Regions from separate parts of the Desulfotomaculum sp. 1211_IL3151 genome, predicted to be linked through region 1. Evidence: a T-box and tRNA genes for the amino acid it is inferred to sense, from the RefSeq annotation. Region 1 holds a T-box; the other holds one or more tRNA genes.
What was found. The T-box of region 1 lies ahead of thrS (threonine--tRNA ligase). A T-box ahead of a tRNA ligase gene usually reads a tRNA of that ligase, here a tRNA-Thr.
Positions count from the first base shown of each region.

Region 2: it encodes a tRNA-Thr, which carries the amino acid that the T-box ahead of thrS (threonine--tRNA ligase) is inferred to sense. The anticodon was not compared.

Region 1 is NZ_JBAIYV010000013.1:4,917-15,979, forward strand. It holds gene V6C11_RS02380 (alanine/glycine:cation symporter family protein) at 1-72, shown strand, start outside; gene V6C11_RS02385 (heavy metal translocating P-type ATPase) at 275-2,146, opposite strand; gene V6C11_RS02390 (metal-sensing transcriptional repressor) at 2,264-2,539, opposite strand; gene V6C11_RS02395 (hypothetical protein) at 3,147-3,407, opposite strand; gene V6C11_RS02400 (hypothetical protein) at 3,572-4,309, shown strand; gene ytxC (putative sporulation protein YtxC) at 4,495-5,388, shown strand; gene V6C11_RS02410 (hypothetical protein) at 5,631-6,794, shown strand; gene V6C11_RS02415 (DUF445 domain-containing protein) at 6,870-7,472, shown strand; T-box leader at 7,511-7,725, shown strand; gene thrS (threonine--tRNA ligase) at 7,775-9,685, shown strand; ribosomal protein L20 leader region at 9,850-9,972, shown strand; gene infC (translation initiation factor IF-3) at 9,995-10,525, shown strand; gene rpmI (50S ribosomal protein L35) at 10,542-10,736, shown strand; gene rplT (50S ribosomal protein L20) at 10,772-11,063, shown strand, end outside.
Region 2 is NZ_JBAIYV010000065.1:14,735-25,797, forward strand. It holds gene secE (preprotein translocase subunit SecE) at 1-205, opposite strand, end outside; gene rpmG (50S ribosomal protein L33) at 286-435, opposite strand; gene tuf (elongation factor Tu) at 810-2,012, opposite strand; tRNA gene V6C11_RS18380 (tRNA-Met) at 2,226-2,302, opposite strand; tRNA gene V6C11_RS18385 (tRNA-Thr) at 2,312-2,387, opposite strand; tRNA gene V6C11_RS18390 (tRNA-Met) at 2,392-2,467, opposite strand; tRNA gene V6C11_RS18395 (tRNA-Tyr) at 2,532-2,617, opposite strand; tRNA gene V6C11_RS18400 (tRNA-Thr) at 2,630-2,705, opposite strand; gene sigH (RNA polymerase sporulation sigma factor SigH) at 2,866-3,510, opposite strand; gene V6C11_RS18410 (NYN domain-containing protein) at 3,709-4,221, opposite strand; gene rlmB (23S rRNA (guanosine(2251)-2'-O)-methyltransferase RlmB) at 4,230-4,961, opposite strand; gene V6C11_RS18420 (DNA repair protein) at 5,072-5,227, opposite strand; gene thyX (FAD-dependent thymidylate synthase) at 5,246-5,980, opposite strand; gene V6C11_RS18430 (Mini-ribonuclease 3) at 6,175-6,609, opposite strand; gene cysS (cysteine--tRNA ligase) at 6,591-8,048, opposite strand; gene cysE (serine O-acetyltransferase) at 8,079-8,741, opposite strand; gene gltX (glutamate--tRNA ligase) at 8,805-10,253, opposite strand; gene V6C11_RS18450 (hypothetical protein) at 10,505-10,834, shown strand; gene V6C11_RS18455 (glutamine--tRNA ligase/YqeY domain fusion protein) at 10,888-11,063, opposite strand, start outside.

The DNA.
Region 1 (11,063 bases):
ATCTCAGAAACTAACCGTTATATGGATCATGTAAAGGCCCAACAAACAAAAAATCATTCGGAACCGGCTTAATTCTTATTTAGAAAAGTTTGGCTTGTGCCAAGCCTATCGTGTGAGCGGGATCAATAAAAAGCTTCAGAGAAGACCTCTGGAGCTTTTTGTTGTTCGTCCGGCATGTTTGCCGGGCGATGGGTTGAAAGAAACCCTGTCATCCAACCAGCGGCAAGACAACCTGTAGGCAAGGGCGCTTCTTCTAATAAAGATCTTTCATTTCTTATTTCCTCCACTTTAAGAGCAAGGATGAATTGATGATAACCGCCACAGAACCTACATTATGTACGAGAGCACCGACCACAGGATTAAGTATGCCAGTAATCGCTAATGCAATCGCAGCAAAATTGAGTATCATAGAAGCTGCAAGGTTGATATTAATTGTTTTCATTACCTTTCGTGAAAGCAAGATAAGATGATGGATTTCCCGAATATCATCACCGACCAGGGCAATATCCGCAGCTTCAATGGCTATATCGCTTCCAATGCCGCCCATTGCAATGCCGACTTGGGCAGCTTTGAGGGCCGGCGCGTCGTTAATCCCGTCGCCTACCATGCAAATAGGTTCTCCATTTTCCTGATATTGACGGATAGCAATTAACTTATCTTCCGGCAAGCAGTTTGACCTCACATCTGCAATGCCCGCGATACTCGCAATATGATTAGCGGCTTGTGATGTATCACCCGTAAGAAGAACCGTTTTAGCGCCTGTTGCAGAAATATCTTTAATCGTCTGCGCCGCATCGGGACGAAGTGTATCGGAAAGTGCAATTAAACCAATTAAGCGCGTTTTATCCATTACATAAATAACCGTACTGCCGTCTGCTTTTGCGCCATTTGCCCTTTCTTCAAGCTGTTTTGGTATTTCTAAATCATGGTCTGCAATGAGTGCTTCATTCCCTGCAAAAATTTCATGCCCTTGTACTGTCGCCACAACACCACGTCCCGGCAATAATTGAAATGCTTCCGGTTCTTTTGGAGGGGTGCCGCTTACTTGCCTATAATGAGCAACAATCGCTTTTCCCAGAGGGTGTTCAGAGCGTAGTTCTGCGGATGCCACCATTCCAAGCAAGCGATCGTTATCCATATCAGGTGAACAGCTTTCCACTTGTACCACGGACGGCTTACCGTATGTAAGCGTTCCAGTTTTATCAAATGCAATACACCGTACTTTCGCTAAACGCTCCAATGCGTCCCCTCGACTAACGAGGATACCATATTTTGTTGCATTGCCAATACCCGCCATGATTGCGGTTGGAGTGGCAAGCACCAATGCACAGGGGCAGAAAACAACAAGAATGGTAACGGCACGGATAATTTCATCCGTAAAGTACCATGTAAGTCCTGCCGATACGAGAGCGATAACAACAATCCAGGTTGCCCAACGGTCAGCCATTCCAACTATTTTTGCCTTTCCTGCGTCAGCCGACTCAACAAGCCGTATCATACGTTGCAGGGAACTATCTTCGCCAACTTTTGTTGCGGTCATATCAAAGGTTCCAAATTGGTTAACCGTCCCGCTCTGAACTTCGTCGCCTTCGTTCTTGTCAACCGGAAGTGCTTCACCTGTCATAACCGATTGGTCGATTGAGGTTTGACCTTTTATAATAACACCGTCTACCGCGATTGCTTCCCCGGCTAACACCCGGAGAGTATCACCGACAACAACCTGTTCAGCAGGTATCATACTTTCTTCACCATTTCGCACTACTCTTGCCGTGGTAGGTGATAAATGTACTAACTTTTCAATTCCGGCACGGGCTTTCGCGACTGTCCGTTCTTCCAAAAATGCACCAATCGTCATTATGAAAGCAACTTCACCGGCGGCAAATAGCTCACCTATCACAACCGAAGCGACTAAAGCAATCGACACCAATACGTCAGCCTTTATATCAAACTCGGTGACGAGCCCGACAATCGCTCCCTTAATGATCGGGATACCGCAGAGCAAAATAGCAAGCCATGCCGCATCAATGGGAAGTCCTCCAATATTAAAGAAACTAATAATCAAGGACATCAAAGAAAGACAGAGAAATAGAATAGTCGGCTTTTCATCCTCTCTAAAAAAATCCCTAAAAAAGGCAATCAAAAACATCACTCCTTTTATACCTATGGGGGTATATGTATATTCAACAAAAGCATACCCCTATAGGTATGCTTTTGTCAATAGAAAAAGCAGCCGAAAATCGACTGCTTTAGGAATGTCACTTTTTTACGTCATGCGTGAAAAGTGTTCAACAGCTTTTGCAAACTTGGAAATCGTTTTGTCAGCGTCCCCGTGTTCAATGCCCTCTCGTACACAGTGATTTAAGTGTCCTTCAAGTACAACTTGCCCAACTTTGTGTAAAGCACCTTTGGCAGCATTGATTTGAACAAGTATATCTTCGCATGGGATATCTTCTTCTATCATTTTATCAATGGCTTTTATTTGCCCCATGATTTTATTTAATCTTCTATGAAGATTATCCGTATCCATGCACTGGCGCATAAGCTCACCCCCTTATACCCCTATGGGTATAAGAAGGGTATCATGTTTTGTGCAGTAAGTCAATTTGAAACGGTACTGTTATAATAATTCAAGATATGGAATTGAAATCATACATAGGGTACTTTTTCATATTGTTTCGCTTTCTTCGTAGGAATCATAAAATGACATAGGGTGGCATTTCTATGTCGAACTTTTTCGTAATTTGGATAAAATGATAGCTGTACACACGGTACAGCTTATTTGCAGCCTCAGCCACCTTTACCGATCATTCTAAAGATCACGATAACCACAATAATAATTGCAATGTAGGATGCAATGGAACTAATATCCACGAAACATGCCCCCTCTCTTTTTGGTAGATATTCGCGTCCAGGTGTCCAATTCCTTTTGAACCATATTTAATTTTACCCACACCCTCGTTATAATAATAGCAAAGGCTGTGGGAGGGGATAAGTTTGGATATTAAGTTCATGATCGGCATAGGATTTTTGCTGGTGGCCGCCTTTATTTATTTTACACAGGTTGTCTAAGTGATCTGGAGAAGAAAAAAGGGAGTTGTCATAAACTACTGATCAAAAGTAGTTTGCGACACTCCCTTTTAATATTTTTACTTGCCCTTCTTCACGCCATGCAGTTCAATGCCCAGGAGTTCTTTAATGTCCATGACAACGGGTGTTACCTGTTCCGAGAGTGTCTCCAGTTTCACCAATAATTCTTGAATCTTGGCTACTTTAGCTTCTGCTACTTGAATGGTAGCCTTTGCGTTCCAGCGTAGAAAAAAGGAATTTTGCATCATTTTTATCTGCTGCTTTAGGGACATGATTTCAGCTTCACAAAGTTGTTTTAATTCTTCAACTTCCTTAAACATAAAGAAACACCTTCCTTTTTTTCCATGATATTGGATAATGTAGAAAAAGGTGATGTAATTGGAAAAAGAAATTCCAAAAGAGTTAACAAAAATTTATAAAACAAAAATCTTTAGTGCAGTTACCTAATATACTTTTAAAAAGCCAAAAGAAAAGGGGTGACTTTTTGGCTAGAAAAAGAAAACGTAACAGTAACAGTAAAGGAAATAAGATAAATCCTCGGGTTATTAAAAAAAGGGACTTACTTTTACATAAATCCTCTTCGGATAGGGTCCCAAACCTGCAAGAAGGCCTTGCCCCAGATATCATATTGACCACGAATAAAAAGCGCATCAAGAAACCCTTCAATCGATTTGTTTCTGAAAGTTGCATCACAAATTCTCTAAGCCATGCAGTAACAACTTTTTGTAAAAAGCAGACCTTTGTAAATACCGATCCAGCCTGGCCTGGCCCAGTTCCTGATATTATTGGAGAAAAAACCAAGAGTCGCAGGATGATAAAAACGGGGGTGCCCTTTGTTGACCAGAGTTGTATTACCAATAATCTTTCCCTTCCAGATAATCAAAGTGTGGCTTTTGCCCCAGAAGTACCGGTTAAGCAATATAGCTATATCGAACGGCCAAATTCACCGGATATTTTAGGTCCCACCTATAAAAAACCAAGGCGCAAAAAATCAGATGCGGTTCCCTTTGTACCCAAAAGCTGTACGATTGATATTGAACAGGCCCCTCTTCTGGTAAAGAATATTGAAAATTATGGAAATTTTAGGTGTGAATGGAATAAAGCAAATTCTGATACCATCGCGAAAGTCTGTGAGGAAACAAAAATATGTAAAATAAGTTGGTTACCTCTGGTAGTGGTTGTTTTGCTTATGTTTATATCTATTTTTATGTTTTTAAAGTAAAAAGAAATTATGCTCAATAACTCCAGTGTTAGGATCGATCCATAATTTTTACATGGGATAGCAACATAGAATTCTGCCGATACTGCATGTAGAAGAAGTTATATTTAAAAATTCGCCAAATTTGAACCAGTATACAAAAAAATGCCTCTCATATACTAGTAGTAAAGGAAGGGGTGATAGCGGGGATGAGTCAGTGTCTTTCCATTGGAGCCACCCAGCATATTGACTTATTGAGAGATAAGCTTGGTAAAGAATTTCAATTTAATGAGGATAACAACCTAATCGTAAAGCTTACCGAAAAACCAGCCGGTAATATCACCTTTTTATCCTGTGATTTCAATGGAACCATATGCTGTGGCGGGCCACTGGAAGATCAGGAGTTGTTTAGACATTTTGTAGCAGACATCATTTCTGACCTAATTCTAAATCACTGGGAAAAGGCAATTATTTTGGACATTATCCGGGAAAGTTATTTTTTCTTTAATGAAGATGAGAAAAAAACAATTTTCCAGTATTCCCAGGATTATGCCAATGGATTAAAGGTATTTCCGGGCCGCATGGAACGTTTGGATAGAAAGAATTTTATTATTAAGAGATTGGTAGAGTTTTTGGAACAAAATAACAGCCTGGTCATTGATGGTTTTGTAAGATTTCGCCTGAAAGATTATATTAACGAGATAAAGGAGACGGTTGATCAGGCTGTTGATGATTTTCTGATGGAAAGGGAATATAAAGAATTTATTCAGCTTCTCAAGTATTTCGTAGAAATCCAAGATACCAAGGTGGATGTTGTGAATGTTTTGTTAAACAGAAAAGGTACCTACCAACTTCTTGATCAAAAACATGAACCAATTGATAGTGAATTTTTAGAGGGTTTTATTCTTGATGTTATGGACAATGAAATTAATTATGAAGACTTACTTATCAGTGCCCTTATTACCATCGCTCCTAATAAAATAGTATTTCATTGTGGAAGCCATCTAAAACCCCAAACTACGATCGATACGATCAAGCATGTTTTCGAGGGAAGGGTAAATGAATGTACCGGCTGTAAATTATGCCAAAACCAGCAGCAATAAAACCGTCAACAGGCGGTTTTTTTGTTTACTTAGACCAACACATTTGATGGTATCACGGATAAATAAAAATTCATTATAAAATGTATTGTTATAAAGGGTATGGTACGTTAGGTACTTTAAAGGAGAAATTTGGTTAACAAAATTTGTCGAAATCAAGAGGAGTAATTTGATTCTTATAGAAAGGTATAACTGGAAAACAATTCAACACATTAAAAAAGTAACAACGAAGGATGAACAAAGAAATGAAAAGAACCATACTTACCATCGTTCTAATTTTTGCCTTTATGAACGCTGCCTATGCTAGTATTCCGACTCCGTCCAGTTTAATCGATTATAACCAGCATGATTTAGGAAGCACCATTAACTTTGAGGGCAATCCGGCCGTATTTTTAAAAACACTGTCCAATAAATTTAAATCAGAACAGCCCAAAGGCTCTAGAACTTTGATATTTAGCGATTTCCCTGAATACATTGATAAGCCGGGCATCTCGTACCAGGATAACATTTATCCCTTTAAAAATAATGGCAGGTTCAGGGTCTTTGATTACCATGTTAATAGTTCTACAAAGCCTCTGTATTTTTCGATTCTATTAACGAATAAAAATGATCACCCTGTGACCGTGCAAATTGAAAAAATGGCGGTTGCCGGGCCTTCTATGAATTATATGGCTGCAGGAAAAGATGCGGTGCAGTCATGGCTTAATTCAAGCGTAGATAAAACCCTGGTAATAGAACCTTGGCAAACGGTATTTTTGGCCGAACCTGTTTGCCTAAAGAAGGATCAATTGGTGAACTTTATCTACGACGCAACGGCCAGTGATACAGTACAGGTATCCACCGTAACAAGATCGGATGAAAAAGCTTCGCTAAAGGGCCTGCCCATATTAGTCAAAAAAACCAACCCGGGTGAGAAAGCACCCACTATTTTACGGGGGACTTTTGATACAGCAGATTACTATCATACTTATGTAATTGGCTTGGATGGACGGGCTTATACCGCAGTTGGCGTAGCGGGAAAGGCGGACTACTTACAAGGCTATTCCGCAGTGGATCGTAAGAAAGTAGTGAACTATGGGAACTATGGCGTTTTGTATCACACAAGCTTTAAATTAATTCCGTACTTACAGACGCCTGGGGCAATTGTGATTAATTCCCGAGGTGGCGGTTTCGGTACCGCTGCTAGTATTAAAATTAATGGGAAGTTGGTTAAGCCAGGATTTATCGGTCCCACAGAGACTACAGCCATTGGCCTGAATACTGTAAAACAAGGAATTCTTGTTTACAAGGAAGATATCAAGAATAGTGATGAGATTACAATAAATTGGATGCCGGCAGGTGGAACGAACTTGCCTGTGAATTTTATCGTGCAACCTTATCAAGCTGTGACAACGATGGAAAATGAGTAATCTGTAAATCTATTGCACCTTACCGGGCATTTTGATATAGTTATGTCGTTAATTGACGAATGGAGGTCATGTAAGGTGCAGTGGTGGACGATGCTATTAATCCCCGTTATAGGTGCCTTTATTGGTTGGGTTACCAACCTAATTGCCGTTAAGGCTATATTTAAACCCTATGAGCCGATTCATATTATAGGTTCCTTTTCAATTCAAGGAGTTGTTCCCAAAAGAAGGCAGGAGTTGGCCAGAAGCATCGGTGAAGTGGTGGAGAAGGAACTACTGAATGTAACGGACCTGATCAACCAAATGAAATCGCCGGAAGTTCTTAGTCGGATTGTTGACACTGCCAGTGAGTCCATCCGTAATATGGTGGTAGATAAGATACCTGTTTGGGTTCCCGTCACCATTCGAACCGTTATCTTGGAAATGATGGGGGACATGCTGCATAAACAAATGCCCCAGGTAATCGAGCAAATAGTGGATCAGGCCGGAGGAAGTGTGGCAGAAAAGGTTAAAATTGCCCAACTGGTTGAAGATAGAATGAATGCTTATGATATTCGGCATTTGGAGAAAATAATAGTAGACGTTGCCTCCCGGGAACTAAAACATATCGAAATCATTGGTGGTGTTTTGGGTTTCGTTATTGGTCTTGTGCAGGTTGCGGTGGTTTATCTGTCTGCTTGACATTTGTGCCCGGTAAATCTATAATTAACCCGTAAATAGTATGTGCTGTGATAAGGAAAAGTAGGACAGTATGTTCGCCCAGAGAGGAAGACCCAGGCTGCAAGTACTTCCCGATACCTCTGTCTGAAAGACCACCTTGGAGCTGTTTGCTGAACCTTAGTAAGCAAACCGGTTTGACACCGTTATCATCCTTTGAGGTGGGAGTCTATGGCTCCAACCAGGGTGGAACCGCGGAGATAACCCCGTCCCTGAGTAATCAGAGACGGGGTTTTTTTATATTTACTACCGAAAGGAGAAACACCATGATAAAAGTAACACTTAAGGACGGTTCCGTCAGAGAGTATCCCGTAGGAAGTACAGTAATGGGAGTTGCTAAAAGTATCAGCCAGGGGCTGGCCAGGGAGGTCTTGGCCGGTAAGGTTAATGGCAAGGTTGTGGATGTTGACCATCCCCTAAATGAAGACGCTGCCTTAGAACTATTGACCTTTAATGACGAAGAGGGAAGAAATGTCTATCGGCATAGTACTGCCCACGTATTGGCCCAGGCTGTGAAAAGATTATTTCCCAATGCCAAACTGGCCATTGGCCCGGCCATTCAAGATGGCTACTACTATGACTTTGATATGGAGCAACCCTTTACCCCGGCCCAGGTAGAGCAGATTGAAGAAGAAATGAATCGCATCATTAAAGAAGATATTCCTTTCCAAAGGGCAGAGCTGTCCCGGGAAGAAGCCCTGGAGCATTTCAAGAAACAGGGTGAAATTTATAAGGTAGAGCTAATTACGGACCTGCCAGAGGATGCTGTGATCTCCTGCTATCATCAGGGGGATTTTAATGATCTATGTGCCGGACCACATGTTCCTTCCACCGGTAAATTAAAAAGCCTTAAGCTAATGAGTATTGCTGGGGCCTATTGGCGGGGCAGTGAGAAAAACAAAATGCTGCAGCGTATCTATGGTACCTCCTTCCCTAAAAAGACATTATTGGATGAGCACCTGTTCCGCATAGAGGAAGCGAAGCGGCGTGATCATAGAAAGTTAGGTCAAGAACTGGACCTGTTTAGTATCCAGGAAGAGGGTCCAGGGTTCCCCTTTTTCCATCCGAAGGGCATGGTTTTACGCAATGAGCTGGAAAATTTCTGGCGTCTGGAACATAAAAGACGTGGCTATCAGGAAATTCGTACCCCCATTATCTTAAATCGCGGTCTTTGGGAACAGTCCGGACACTGGGCCCATTACAAGGAAAATATGTATTTTACCAAGATTGACGAAGGGGATTATGCCGTTAAGCCCATGAACTGTCCGGGTAGTATTCTGGTATACAAAGCTAGAATGCACAGTTATCGCGATCTTCCCCTGCGCTGGGGTGAACTGGGTCTGGTACACCGCCATGAGCTGTCCGGTGCTTTGCACGGACTGATGCGGGTGCGTTGCTTTACCCAGGATGATGCACACATCTTCCTGCTGCCCAGTCAGATTAAGGAGGAAATCATCGGGGTCATCGACCTGTTTGATTACTTCTATAATACCTTTGGCTTAAACTATCATGTGGAGTTATCGACTCGCCCCGAGAAATCCATGGGCTCCGATGAAATGTGGGAAACAGCAACAAACTCCCTGCGGGATGCTCTGGAAGCTAAGAAAATGGATTACAAAGTAAATGAGGGTGACGGGGCATTTTATGGTCCTAAGATTGACTTCCATCTAACCGACAGCCTGGGCAGAACCTGGCAGTGTGGTACCATTCAGTTGGACTTCCAAATGCCGGAAAAATTTGATCTTAACTATGTTGGTGAAGATGGTCAAAAGCACCGCCCGGTCATGATTCATAGGGTTGTTTTCGGCAGTATTGAACGTTTTATCGGCATCCTCACGGAGCACTTTGCAGGAGCCTTCCCAGTTTGGTTGGCCCCGATACAGGTTAAAGTATTGCCCATTACCGACAAGCACCATGAATATGCCAGGGAATTGGTCAAGAAACTAGATGCGCTGGATGTTCGGGTGGAACTGGATGCCAGGAATGAAAAAATTAATTATAAGGTTCGAGAAGCCCAGACCCAAAAAATCCCCTATATGCTGGTCATCGGAGATCGGGAAATGGAGCAGGGAACGGTGGCCCTGCGGCAGCGCGGCAAGGGAGATGTTGGGGCCGTAGCCGTTGATGAATTTATTAAAAAGATTGTGGAGGACATCCATACCAGGGCTATTTTCTAACACGATCAGAAAGAATAAGATTTTAAGGATGATCGTATAAGAAAAGCTAAGGCTCGCTTGTGCCCTTAAGGGCATAAACGAACCAAGCTTTTCTAATTATCAAAGGGAAAGCCTTGACTCCATAGGCAGGCTATGGTACAATTTCATCTGTTGAACTCAATATATTTAGCAAGTAGAGGCATCCCGCTTCTCACCTTACAACGATGGTTCGTAGGGTCATCTAACACAAATTTATTTTATAGTTGTGTCTATAAGCGGGTGTTTATCACCCGCTTTTTGTTTTTGTTTTAACTTAAAATCTGGAGGTGAATATATATTTCCAAACAAGAGCAACGCATTAATGAGGAAATCAGAGCACGTGAAGTACGGGTAGTAGACGCTGACAACAACCAACTGGGCATTATGCCTGTAAAAGAAGCCCTGCGTTTGGCAGAGGAAAAACAGTTGGATTTGGTGGAGGTTGCTGCCCAGGCCAAACCGCCGGTTTGCCGTATTATGGATTATGGTAAATTCAAATATGAGCAAAGCAAGCGGGATAAGGAAACAAAGAAAAAGCAGCGGATTATTCAGATTAAAGAGGTTAAGCTGCGGCCCCGCATTGAAGATCATGACTATTCAGTAAAATCTAAGAACGCTGAACGCTTTCTGAAAGATGGCGATAAGGTCAAGGTTACGATTATGTTCCGGGGCAGAGAAATTGTTCATACCGAACTGGGAAGAATTCTGCTGGAACGTTTGGCCAAAGACCTTAAGGATATTTGCATTGTGGAAAGACACGCTAAACTTGAAGGTAAAAATATGATTATGATCTTAGCACCAAAAATTGAGAAGCAGGATTAGAAAGGAGTTGCCCTAAATGCCTAAAATTAAAACCCACCGTGGGGCTGCTAAGAGATTTAAGAAAACTGCCACTGGAAAAATTCGTGGTTGGCACGCTTTTAAAAGCCACATTCTTGGTAAAAAATCCGCCAAACGTAAGCGTAATCTGCGCAAGTCTTCTATCATTCATGAATCCGATGCAGTTCAACTTAGAAGACTGCTGCCCTATTAATAGTTGATTTTTTTAAGTAAAAGGAGGTAATCATCATGCCACGGGCTAAAAGCAGTGTGGTTTCTCGTAATAGACACAGAAAGGTTTTAAAACTGGCCAAAGGTTATAGAGGTTCCCGCAGTAAACTGTTCAGGGTAGCCAACCAGGCGGTTATGAAAGCTTTATCTTATGCCTACAGAGACCGTCGTCAGAAAAAACGTGACTTCCGTAAGCTATGGATTGCTCGGATCAACGCGGCAACCCGCATGAATGGTCTGTCCTACAGCCGTTTCATCGCTGGCCTGAAAAAAGCCGATGTAGAAGTGAACCGTAAAATGCTGGCTGACT
Region 2 (11,063 bases), on a different contig from region 1:
TTGCGCTGCCAGCCCGATCCGAAACGGAAGACTTTTGTGCCTTTGCCGGTTCTTTTTTAGCTACGGACTTTACAGCATCCTTGGGGACCGCACCCTTCTTATTCTCGGCCCCGCTGGCTTCCTTGATTGCCGTTGTTTCTTTGGCAGCGCTTGCCTTTTTTTGTTCCTTCTTTTGCACAGCCATTGAAAAACGCCACATCCTCATTTTTGTTTTCACCAGAAGTGCCTTGAATAAGGCCCCATATGTAATGCGGTTGATTACAACCTCCGGGGCTAAAACTTGAACTATCTGGTTTCTTTGTGAACGGTGTGTGTGTGACACCACTTGCAATATTTTTTAAGTTCAATCCGGTTAGGATCGTTCTTTTTATTCTTGTCAGTGGTGTAGTTGCGCCGTTTACATTCGGTGCAAGCCAGAGTTACGCCTACTCGCACTGTTGCCACCTCCCTAAAACGAAAAAAGACTTGGACCGATATTGTCTAGTGTTATCTAGTAATATGCGTGTCTAGTAATATACCTTAACAAATTTAACACAAAGTATTGTTGGATGTCAATAGTTATCCGCGCTAACCCATAGTAGTATTTTGCCACATTTGCTGGATTTATATACCACATTTTTCAGCCGTCAGCCCTCAACCATCAGCCTGCAGCTTTTCGTTGTGTTAACTGTTAGTATTGCATCCTTAATGGCCCTGGGCCTTGCCGGCATCTTCTTTGACCGATAGCCCAATGCAAAAGCTAACAGCTAATGGCTAAAGGCTAAAAAGGGGGAGTAGGATCAACCCACTCCCCTTAGGGAACCTTTGCATTATTCGCGGATACCCGTTACTACACCGGCGCCTACGGTACGGCCACCTTCACGGATCGCGAAGCGCAGACCTTCTTCAATGGCGATGGGGGTAATCAGGTCGACATCTACTTTAATGTTGTCACCAGGCATTACCATTTCTACGCCTTCGGGTAGTTCTACGATACCGGTAACGTCCGTGGTACGGAAGTAGAACTGGGGACGATAGCCATTAAAGAAAGGAGTATGACGGCCGCCTTCTTCTTTGGTCAGAACGTATACTTCGGCACTGTATTTGGTGTGGGGTTTAATGCTGCCCGGCTTAGCCAATACTTGACCCCGTTCAATTTCTTTACGGTCTACACCACGCAGCAGGGCACCAATGTTGTCACCAGCTTGGGCATAGTCCAACAGTTTGCGGAACATTTCTACCCCAGTGCACACGGTCTTACGGGGTTTCTCGTTCAGACCAACAATTTCAACCTCATCTTGTACCTTTACTTGACCACGCTCTACACGTCCGGTAGCAACCGTACCACGGCCGGTAATGGAGAACACGTCCTCTACAGGCATTAAGAAGGGCTTATCTACAGCACGTTCAGGATCAGGAATGTAAGCGTCTACATTGTCCATCAGCTGCCAAACCTTGCCGCACCATTCACATTCTCTGGTACCGCAACCGCACTCTAAGGCTTTTAGGCCAGAGCCAGCTACGATAGGAGTGTCATCGCCGGGGAACTCATAGTAGCTTAACAGTTCACGAACTTCCATGTCTACCAGTTCCAGAAGTTCTTCATCATCAACCATGTCAGACTTGTTCAGGAATACTACGATGTAAGGTACGCCAACCTGACGGGACAACAGAATATGCTCACGGGTTTGTGGCATGGGGCCGTCAGCAGCGGATACCACAAGAATAGCACCGTCCATCTGAGCTGCACCGGTGATCATGTTTTTAACATAGTCGGCGTGACCAGGGCAGTCAACGTGTGCATAGTGACGCTTTGCAGTTTCATATTCTACGTGGGAAGTATTGATAGTGATACCACGTTCACGTTCTTCGGGAGCATTGTCGATTTCATCATAACGTCTAACGGCTGCACCGCCAGCTTTAGACAAAACAATGGTAATGGCAGCAGTCAGAGTGGTTTTGCCATGGTCAACGTGACCGATGGTTCCAATGTTTACGTGGGTTTTATTACGTTCAAATTTAGCCTTAGCCATGCTTAAAATTCTCCTCCTCCATTGTTAGGCATTTAGCAGAGATTTATTCCATCTCTAAAGTTATTTCCAAAATTATGCTCTTTTTATACCCTCAATTAGAAGTCCTAGACAAACCATTGTAAACCATTAGCAAAATTCGATAACAATCACAAAAATCCTTCTTTTTATTTATTAAAAAAGAAAAAAGCCAGTCCAATGACTAGCTTGCGTTGTTGGTAGCGGTGACTGGATTTGAACCAGTGACACCACGGGTATGAACCGTGTGCTCTGACCACCTGAGCTACACCGCCATATTCTTTTGGAGCTGCTAACCGGAATTGAACCGGTGACCTTATCCTTACCAAGGATACGCTCTACCTACTGAGCTATAGCAGCATGTTGGTTGCGGGAGGAGGACTTGAACCTCCGACCTTCGGGTTATGAGCCCGACGAGCTACCAACTGCTCTATCCCGCGTCAGCATTGACTAGCTTACCACAAACAAATCCTTTGTGCAAGAAAAACTTGCTTAGTAAATAAATGGTGGAGGGAGAAGGATTCGAACCTTCGAAGTCGTCTGACGGCAGATTTACAGTCTGCTCCCTTTGGCCGCTCGGGAACCCCTCCAGGTTTTCAATTTGGAGCCGACGATGGGACTCGAACCCGCAACCTGCTGATTACAAGTCAGCTGCTCTACCAATTGAGCTACGTCGGCACCGAACATTGATTATGATAACAGATGTATTCTGTCATGTCAACACTTTGAAAGCTGTAATCGATGGAAATTTTAGATGTTTTTAACTATATTTTTTTCTGATTATTTGAAGGTAAATCGGATGTCGTGTAGAATTTTATCACATGTAGAGGATGGCTGGTTAAAGATCTCGTTTCTCTAAATATCTCTCAAGCTTGCGCTTAACCCTCTGGAGTGCGTTGTCAATGGACTTAACATGACGATTCAAGTCCTCCGCAATCTCTTGATAGGATTTCCCTTCAAGATAGGACATAAGCACTTTCCATTCGAGGGAGCTCAGTATTTCTCCCATTTTCTCTTCAATGTCATCGAACTCTTCTCTACTGATAATTAGTTCCTCGGGGTCGGTAATTTTAGACCCGGATATCACATCCAATAGTGTTCGATCAGAATCCTCATCATAAATGGGCTTATTCAGAGAAACATAGGAATTCAGTGGAATATGTTTTTGTCTGGTGGCAGTCTTTATGGCGGTAATAATCTGCCTGGTAATACATAATTCCGCAAAGGCACGAAATGACGATAGTTTGTCCATTCTAAAGTCACGAATTGCTTTATAAAGACCAATCATGCCTTCCTGAATAATATCTTCTCTATCGGCCCCGATAAGGAAATATGAGCGGGCTTTTGCACGCACAAAGTTTTTATATTTGTTAATCAAGAACTCCAGCGCTGCGTCGTCGCCTTCACGCGCAAACTCAACTACATCCTCATCTACCATGATATGATATCCGCCGGAAACTTCTCTTTGTGCATTAGGATTCAAAACTATCGCCCCCGTCTTCTCATCTCTAGGAAAGCATAAAAACAGAAAAAAGCAATCAGAATAGCCCTGCAAAACGAAAACCTGGGGTCTGATTTACCAGTCCTTAGTTAGTTAGTTAGCCCTTTTAAGTTACATGACTAATTATAGCTTATCCCAAAAAGAATCGTCAAGGTAAAATAAATCCAATCCCTGTGGACTTTAGTCCTTTCTGCGCCGCCATTTTTCGAATATCACTCGGATATCTGCGGGAAGCTTGTCTTCCAGATATCCCTCCGTTGGATTGGTTTTGTTAAATTTCTCTTGCCCCTGCTTATTTGCCTTCATTACCTGACTTCTAAACTCCTTTGGCGTTACCCGGTAAGCACCTCTGCCAAAAATAATTTTTTGTTCATCCCAATCAGAGGTAACTACATGCACATTTCCCATTTTACCTAGATCCCCAACGATTCTCTCAATTAGAGCATCTGCCGTTTCACCTTCCTGGGTATAATAAACTTCTATGCCATGGACTATTTCATGGTGCCCAACCCCACTCTTTACCAGGTGAGCATCGAAAACCACTGTTATTGAATTGCCATCAAACCCGGCAAAATTCGCTAGGATATTTATTAATTTATCTCGACTGTGTTCTAAGCCTTTTTCAAGCATCTTCTCAAATTCTGGCCAGGCGTAAATAATATTGTATCCGTCCACCACATAAAATTCTCGCATGGACTAATCTACCCTCTCTGGCGTACCACCTCATATATAAGTAATGCGGCTGCCACAGAGGCATTAAGTGACCCCACACGACCCGCCATCGGCAAACGCACTAACATATCGCATCGTTCCTTGATTAACCTGCCCAGACCTTTTCCTTCTCCCCCAATAACGAGGAGTAACGGCCCCGTTAATTTTGCTTCCCAATGTATCTCTGACCCAGCCATATCTGCACCAACCACCCAAAGGCCTTCATCCTTAAGCTGCCGAATGGTTTGATCCAAATTGGTAACCCTGGCCACCGGAACATATTCCACCGCACCTGCAGAGGCCTTTGCTACCGTAGCCGTCAGAGCCACTGATCTTCTTTGGGGAATAATTACGCCATGGGCACCTGCAGCATCCGCCGTTCGGATGATCGCCCCTAGATTATGTGGATCATTCATTTCGTCCAGCATAATGATAAAGGGATCTTGCCCCTTGGCCCTAGCAATCGCCAAAATCTCCTCAAACTCCACATATTCCTTAGCCGCTGTGTAAGCAAGCACTCCCTGATGTGGTACTCCTGGGTTCATTTTGTCCAGGTGTTCCCGCTCCACCAGTTGGATGGGAATGTTATTTACCTTTGCCAGCTTGGTAATCTCAGCCAGTGGACCGCCGCCGGCTCCTTTGGTCATAACTATTTTATTAATGGGCCGCCCAGCACGGAGAGCTTCCCGCACCGGATTTCTGCCGGCAATAATTTCATTCATGCTAATGCCTCCACTATTTAGAAGTGAGATGTGAGAAGTTGGATGTTAGAATATAAAAGATGACAAAAAATTTCATCCTCTGCTGGTGCCGCTGACGGCATGGTAAGCTATCAAAGCGTGCTTTTTAGCCAAAGGGTCAGAACCACTCCACCAAATGCAGCAAGCAGACCCAATTTAAGAAGTATTTTCTTACGGGCCACTACACCAATAACACCCAAGGTCATTGCAATAACCCAAAGGGCTAGAATAATATAAGGGCTTACCAATTAAATTCACGCTCCTTATTAATCTACCCCGTATTTTTTACGAACCTCCGCCCTTTTACCACAACTTAATTTTCCTTCAGGACAAGGTCCCGTGAGGCATTCGGGGCCGGCAGCAGCAAATAACTGCGGGGCAACTTTCCTAACCAGGTTGAGCATTTCTTCAGCCAGTTTCCGAATCTCCCACTGGGCCCTTTGGCAACAGCGAAGATTAAAAAAGTGTCTCAATTCCCTGGCATTCATGGTGACAATAATTTTTGTCTCTGCGGCATTGGGCAAAACAAACCTGGCATCTTCATAGGCCCCTCGGCCACCTCCCAGTTTCTCTACCCACTGGTCATACCAGACTTGAATTTGGGCCATCTGCTTTTCAAATTCTGCCACTGCCCCCGGCCCCAAGGCCAAAATGGTTTCAGGAACAACATAATCAAAGGTTCCTTGATGATGTTGCCGGGTTTCACCAACATAACGTTGGGATTGCACGCTAAAGCTAGCGATTCGATGTCTGGTTATCTGGGCCAACAGACTCCGGGACACTCCCTCCATACCAAAGGTAAAGCTAACATGTTCGATGGTGCTGTAATGACCCATATCCATCAGTTTTTTTATAAAGGACTGTTGATCTGTGACCGATACATCTTCAATCAGACCATCGATATTGGCCGGCGAATAACATAATCTAGCTGCCATGGCCACAACCTTTTCTGGATTGGGGGTATGTTCCAACAGCCGTACTTTTAATGATACTTTACCCACTCGTCTTCCCTCTTCCAGTTTTTCTTTACATGAAGTAGAAAATGAATACTTCGTGTCCTCCTGAGCTAGCGAAGGATCTTGGATCTAACCTTCCAATGCGGCAAGATCCTTCGCTACCGCTTAGGCTGACATAGCGGATGGCTTAATACCAAGCCTACGGTTCATGGCCATTTTTCAGGGTAGGCCAAGCTAACTTATTGATCTTCTATGGCCCCAATGGCTGTTTTAATAAGCTCAAGAACCCGACTCTGCCGATCTTGCAAATAAAGATAACCAATCAGTGCTTCCAGGGCTGTGGCGTGTCTATATTCCATTAGGTCCGCGTTTTTCGGTAAAGTGGCCGATTTGGCATTTCTGCCTCTTCTGACCACCGCGATCTCTTCTTCGGTTAAGTTTCCTTCCAGTGTATGCAAGGCCTTTGCCTGTGCCCCGGCCCGTACATAACGCACAGCCATTTTATGAAGTTGATTAACCTTAACTGCTCCCTGGCTCAATAGGTATTGACGAATAACCAATTCATAAACAGCATCGCCTATATAGGCCAAAGCAAGACTCGGTAATTGTTCTGGGTTGGTTTTTTTATTTGGCAAAAAGTTGTCCTTAAACAAGCCTACCCCTGCTTTTTCCATCGAACTCCCTGAGGGGTATCCTCCAGTACAATCCCTAACCCCTTTAAGCCATCTCGGATGGCATCGGCCGTAGCCCAATCTTTTTTAGCCCGGGCATCTCGCCTGATTTTTATGATCAGTTGAATTAACCCTTCTGTTAAGGTATCGTCCGTCTGGTTCCCTTCCAGAATAAGTCTGCCTGTCATTTTATCTTCTTTTAAGATCCCCAGTACACTGTTAAATTCTTTAACCAAGGCATGCGCCTGGTCTAAAAACTCTTTGGCTTCTGGTGTTAATTTACCATTGAGCTTGCTAAGATAGATGTTAATATCCTTTGCTAATTCAAAGAAAACAGAAATAGCCAGGGCGGTATTAAAATCATCGTCCATCGCTTTTTCAAATTCCAGTTTATGCGTCTGGATTTTTTCAATTACGTCTTCTGCCTGGGTATCTATCCCTTCATTGATCGGCAAATCCATAACCTCATAGAGCAGGCGTATGGCCGTTTTGATACGTTCCAATCCTTTACCGGCCATGACTAGTTTTTCATCGTCAAAATCTAAAGGACTGCGGTAATGGGTGGAAAGTAGATACCACCTGACAACATCAGCTGGAAATTTATCAAGTATTTCTCTAACCAAAAAGAAATTGCCCAGGGATTTAGACATCTTTTCCTGATTTACGGTAATAAAACCATTGTGCATCCAATACCGGGCAAAGGGTTTTTGGCAAGCGGCTTCCGATTGAGCAATTTCATTTTCGTGGTGAGGGAAAATCAGATCAAAACCTCCACCATGAATATCAAACCCATTTCCTAAATATTTTTCTGCCATGGCAGAGCATTCAATATGCCAACCAGGGCGTCCAGCCCCCCAAGGACTATCCCAACTGGGTTCACCTGGTTTGGCAGCTTTCCAAAGGGCAAAATCCATCGGGTCCTTTTTGCGTGGGTCCACCTCTACCCTGGCTCCTGCCTGCATATCCTCTAATGTACGACCCGATAATTTACCATACCCTGCAAAGCTGCGTACAGCAAAGTATACATCGCCGTCAACAGCATAGGCATGCCCCTGTTGCTGGATTTTTTTAATGAGGTCAATAATTTCTGTTATGTGTTCGGATACCTTAGGGTGTGTATCAGCCCGCAAAACATTTAAGGCATCGGCATCAACAAAATATTCCCGAACATATTTCTCTGCTAATTCCAGGGGGTCCGTCTTCTCTTCGTGGGCTCGGTTGATAATTTTATCGTCTACATCGGTGAAGTTTTGAACATAATTTACTTTATAGCCTTTATAAATGAAATATCTTCTGGCTGTATCAAAGAATACCAGCGGGCGAGCATTGCCAAGGTGAATAAAGTTATAGGTTGTTGGCCCACAAACGTACATACTAACTTGCCCTTTATCCCGTGGAACAAATTCTTCCTTGGCCCGGGTCAGTGTATTATAAACTTGCATCCGATTCCTTAGCCCCCTCCGTTTGTTTTTTTATACCTTACAGCATTCCTGCTCTATTTTCTTTAGTTTGCTTTCTAGTCGTTCAATATCTGACTGCATTTGACCTAACAGATCGGCAATCGGGTCTGGTAATTGGTCGTGCCGTAAATCCGGGACATACTCTTCATCAATCTTATGACCATCAAGAATCACAATCCGTCCCGGCACCCCCACCACCGTACAGTTAGAAGGAACCGGCTTTAATACCACTGATCCCGCGCCTATATTGACATTGTCTCCTACTTTAAAGGAGCCTAACACCTTGGCGCCGGAACTAATGACCACATTGTTGCCAACGGTGGGGTGGCGTTTGCCCTTTTCCTTCCCTGTTCCTCCCAGGGTTACACCTTGATAAATGGTAACGTTATCGCCTATTTCTGCAGTCTCTCCAATAACAACCCCGGAGCCATGGTCAATAAAAAGCCCTTCACCAATCTTTGCCCCAGGGTGAATTTCTATACCTGTTATAAATCTAGATATCTGCGATAAAATTCTGGCTACAAGAAAAAGCTTTTTCTTATATAACGCATGGGCAACCCTATGGAGTAAAATCGCATGAAGGCCGGGGTAACAAAGTAGCACCTCAATCACACTTTTGGCTGCAGGGTCACGCTCGAATACTGCATTAATTTCTTTTTTTAACCGGCCGAACAAAGCAAATCCTCCTTTAAATCCTTTTGCCTATACTATTCTGTTTATCTTGTAAGTTCCCCATCTTTATTTTATTGCTGCCTCCAGCCTAGCCAGTGTTTTGGCCTTGCCGATAACAGGAATAATTTGATGGAGTTCTGGACCATGGGTTCGCCCTGTTATGGCTACACGCAGGGGCTGGAAAATGAACTTACCCTTCAGGCCGCTTTGCTTGCCAACGGCCTTGATCATAGCCTTGACGGATTCCTCTGTCAGTTCCTCTGCTGCAGCAAATAACGCATGGGCCGTTTTCATGACCACGGACATTTGCTCCCAGGTTTGCACCTGCTTGGCGTCTTCCTCCAGCACCTCTACCTGGTCACGGAAGAAAATATCCACGTGTTGGGTAATTTCCTGCATATAGGAAATGTAGTTTCTGGCAATGGCAACAACTTGCTCCAGCCAAGCTATTCTTTCCTGGCTCAGGTTTTCCTCCAAATAGCCTGCTTCCTGCAGGAAAGGAATGGCCAACTTGGTAAGTCGACCGACCGGTGCCTGACGAATATAGTGACCGTTTAACCAGTTAAGTTTATCAATATCGAAGACAGCGGGGTTTTTAGCCACCTTTTCCAGGGTAAACTGCTCTTTAATTTCTTCCAATGTGAAAATTTCCTCTTCGCCGCCCGGGGACCAGCCCAACAAGGCCAAGAAGTTCACTAAGGCTTCCGGTAGATAACCGAGGTTCTGGTATTGCTCAATGGAGGTGGCACCGTGGCGTTTACTCATTTTACTCCGGTCTTTGCCAAGGATTAAGGATATGTGAGCAAAATCCGGTTTTTGCCAACCCAGGGCATCATAAATTAGTATTTGCCTGGGGGTATTGGAGAGGTGTTCCTCTGCCCTGACCACATGGCTAATGTTCATATCATGATCATCCACAACCACAGCAAAGTTGTAGGTAGGGATATTATCCGATTTCATAATAATAAAGTCGCCGATACCATTGCTTTCAAATTCAACTTGACCACGGACATAGTCATGAATGGTTATTATTTGATTTTCGGGGACTCTAAATCGAAGAACGGGCGGTCGACCCGCCGCTTCAAATTTTGCTTTATCCTCTGGGCTTAAACTGCGGCATTTACCCAAATAACGAGGCAGCTCACCCTTTTCCATGAGGGCTTCTCTCTCTGCGGCAAGTTCTTCTTCGCTGCAGTAACAATCGTATGCATGGCCAGTTGCCACAAGTTCTTTAGCTAGTTTGCGGTAAACCTCAAGACGTTCGGTCTGACGGTAGGGTTCATTGGGGCCTCCTACTTCGATCCCCTCATCCCAGTCGATACCCAACCAACGCAAGGCATCTAATATATTTTTTTCAGACTCTCTGGATGATCTCTCTATATCTGTGTCTTCAATTCGCACCAAAAACTTTCCACCATGATGGCGGGCATAAAGCCAGTTAAAAAGTGCTGATCTAGCACCCCCAATATGTAAAGGCCCCGTTGGACTTGGGGCAAACCTTACCCGTACCGACAAAGAGACTTCCCCCTTTTAACTGTATGATTTAGTTGATCTCTAGATGGATATTATATCACCTTTACGTAAGGGCACACAACTTTTTGCAACATTACTATTTTTTGTCGGCAAATCTTGTGGAACTTTTTATCCCATTTTATCATAAGATTAATTACGGGCTTGTGATTTTTTTTTCATGTTTCAGCAGGGTTTTGCTGAACAACGGAGAAATTATAGTGTAGTTTATTTGTATTTGCAGGAGGTATGTATTTATGCCAACTCCTAGACTCGCTGACTTAATTGATGAATATAACGAGATTAAGGGTCACATTGGTTTCCGCCCCGATTATAAAAAGTTAATAGACCGGAATCTGGAGAGAATCGTATTCTGTGATAAAACCATCGGCAAGTCACATTTCTCTCTTATTCGCAACGAGGACTTTGAGATTATTTTCACTCACCGTGTGGGCAAAAAGACGCATGAAGCTCGGCTTGATTTAAACAACTTTGATTCGATTGGGCATATGAACCTCCTGTTGGATTGGGGGCCTGATTATTGTGAGCTTCGTTGGGATTATTCGAATGATTGCTGCATTCGATAGTAATGGCTAATCGCCAAATAAAGACCCCCTCCCGGTTTGGAGGGGGTCTTGTGTTATTTATTCTGCGTTTTAGCCCAGGAATCTTTTAGGGAGACAATGCGGTTGAATACCTTTACTTGATCATTTGAATCAGGGTCTACACTGAAATAGCCTTGTCTCATGAATTGGTAGCCGCTTCCCGGTTTGGCGTTGGCCAAACTTGGTTCCACAAAGGCAGAGGCTAGCACCT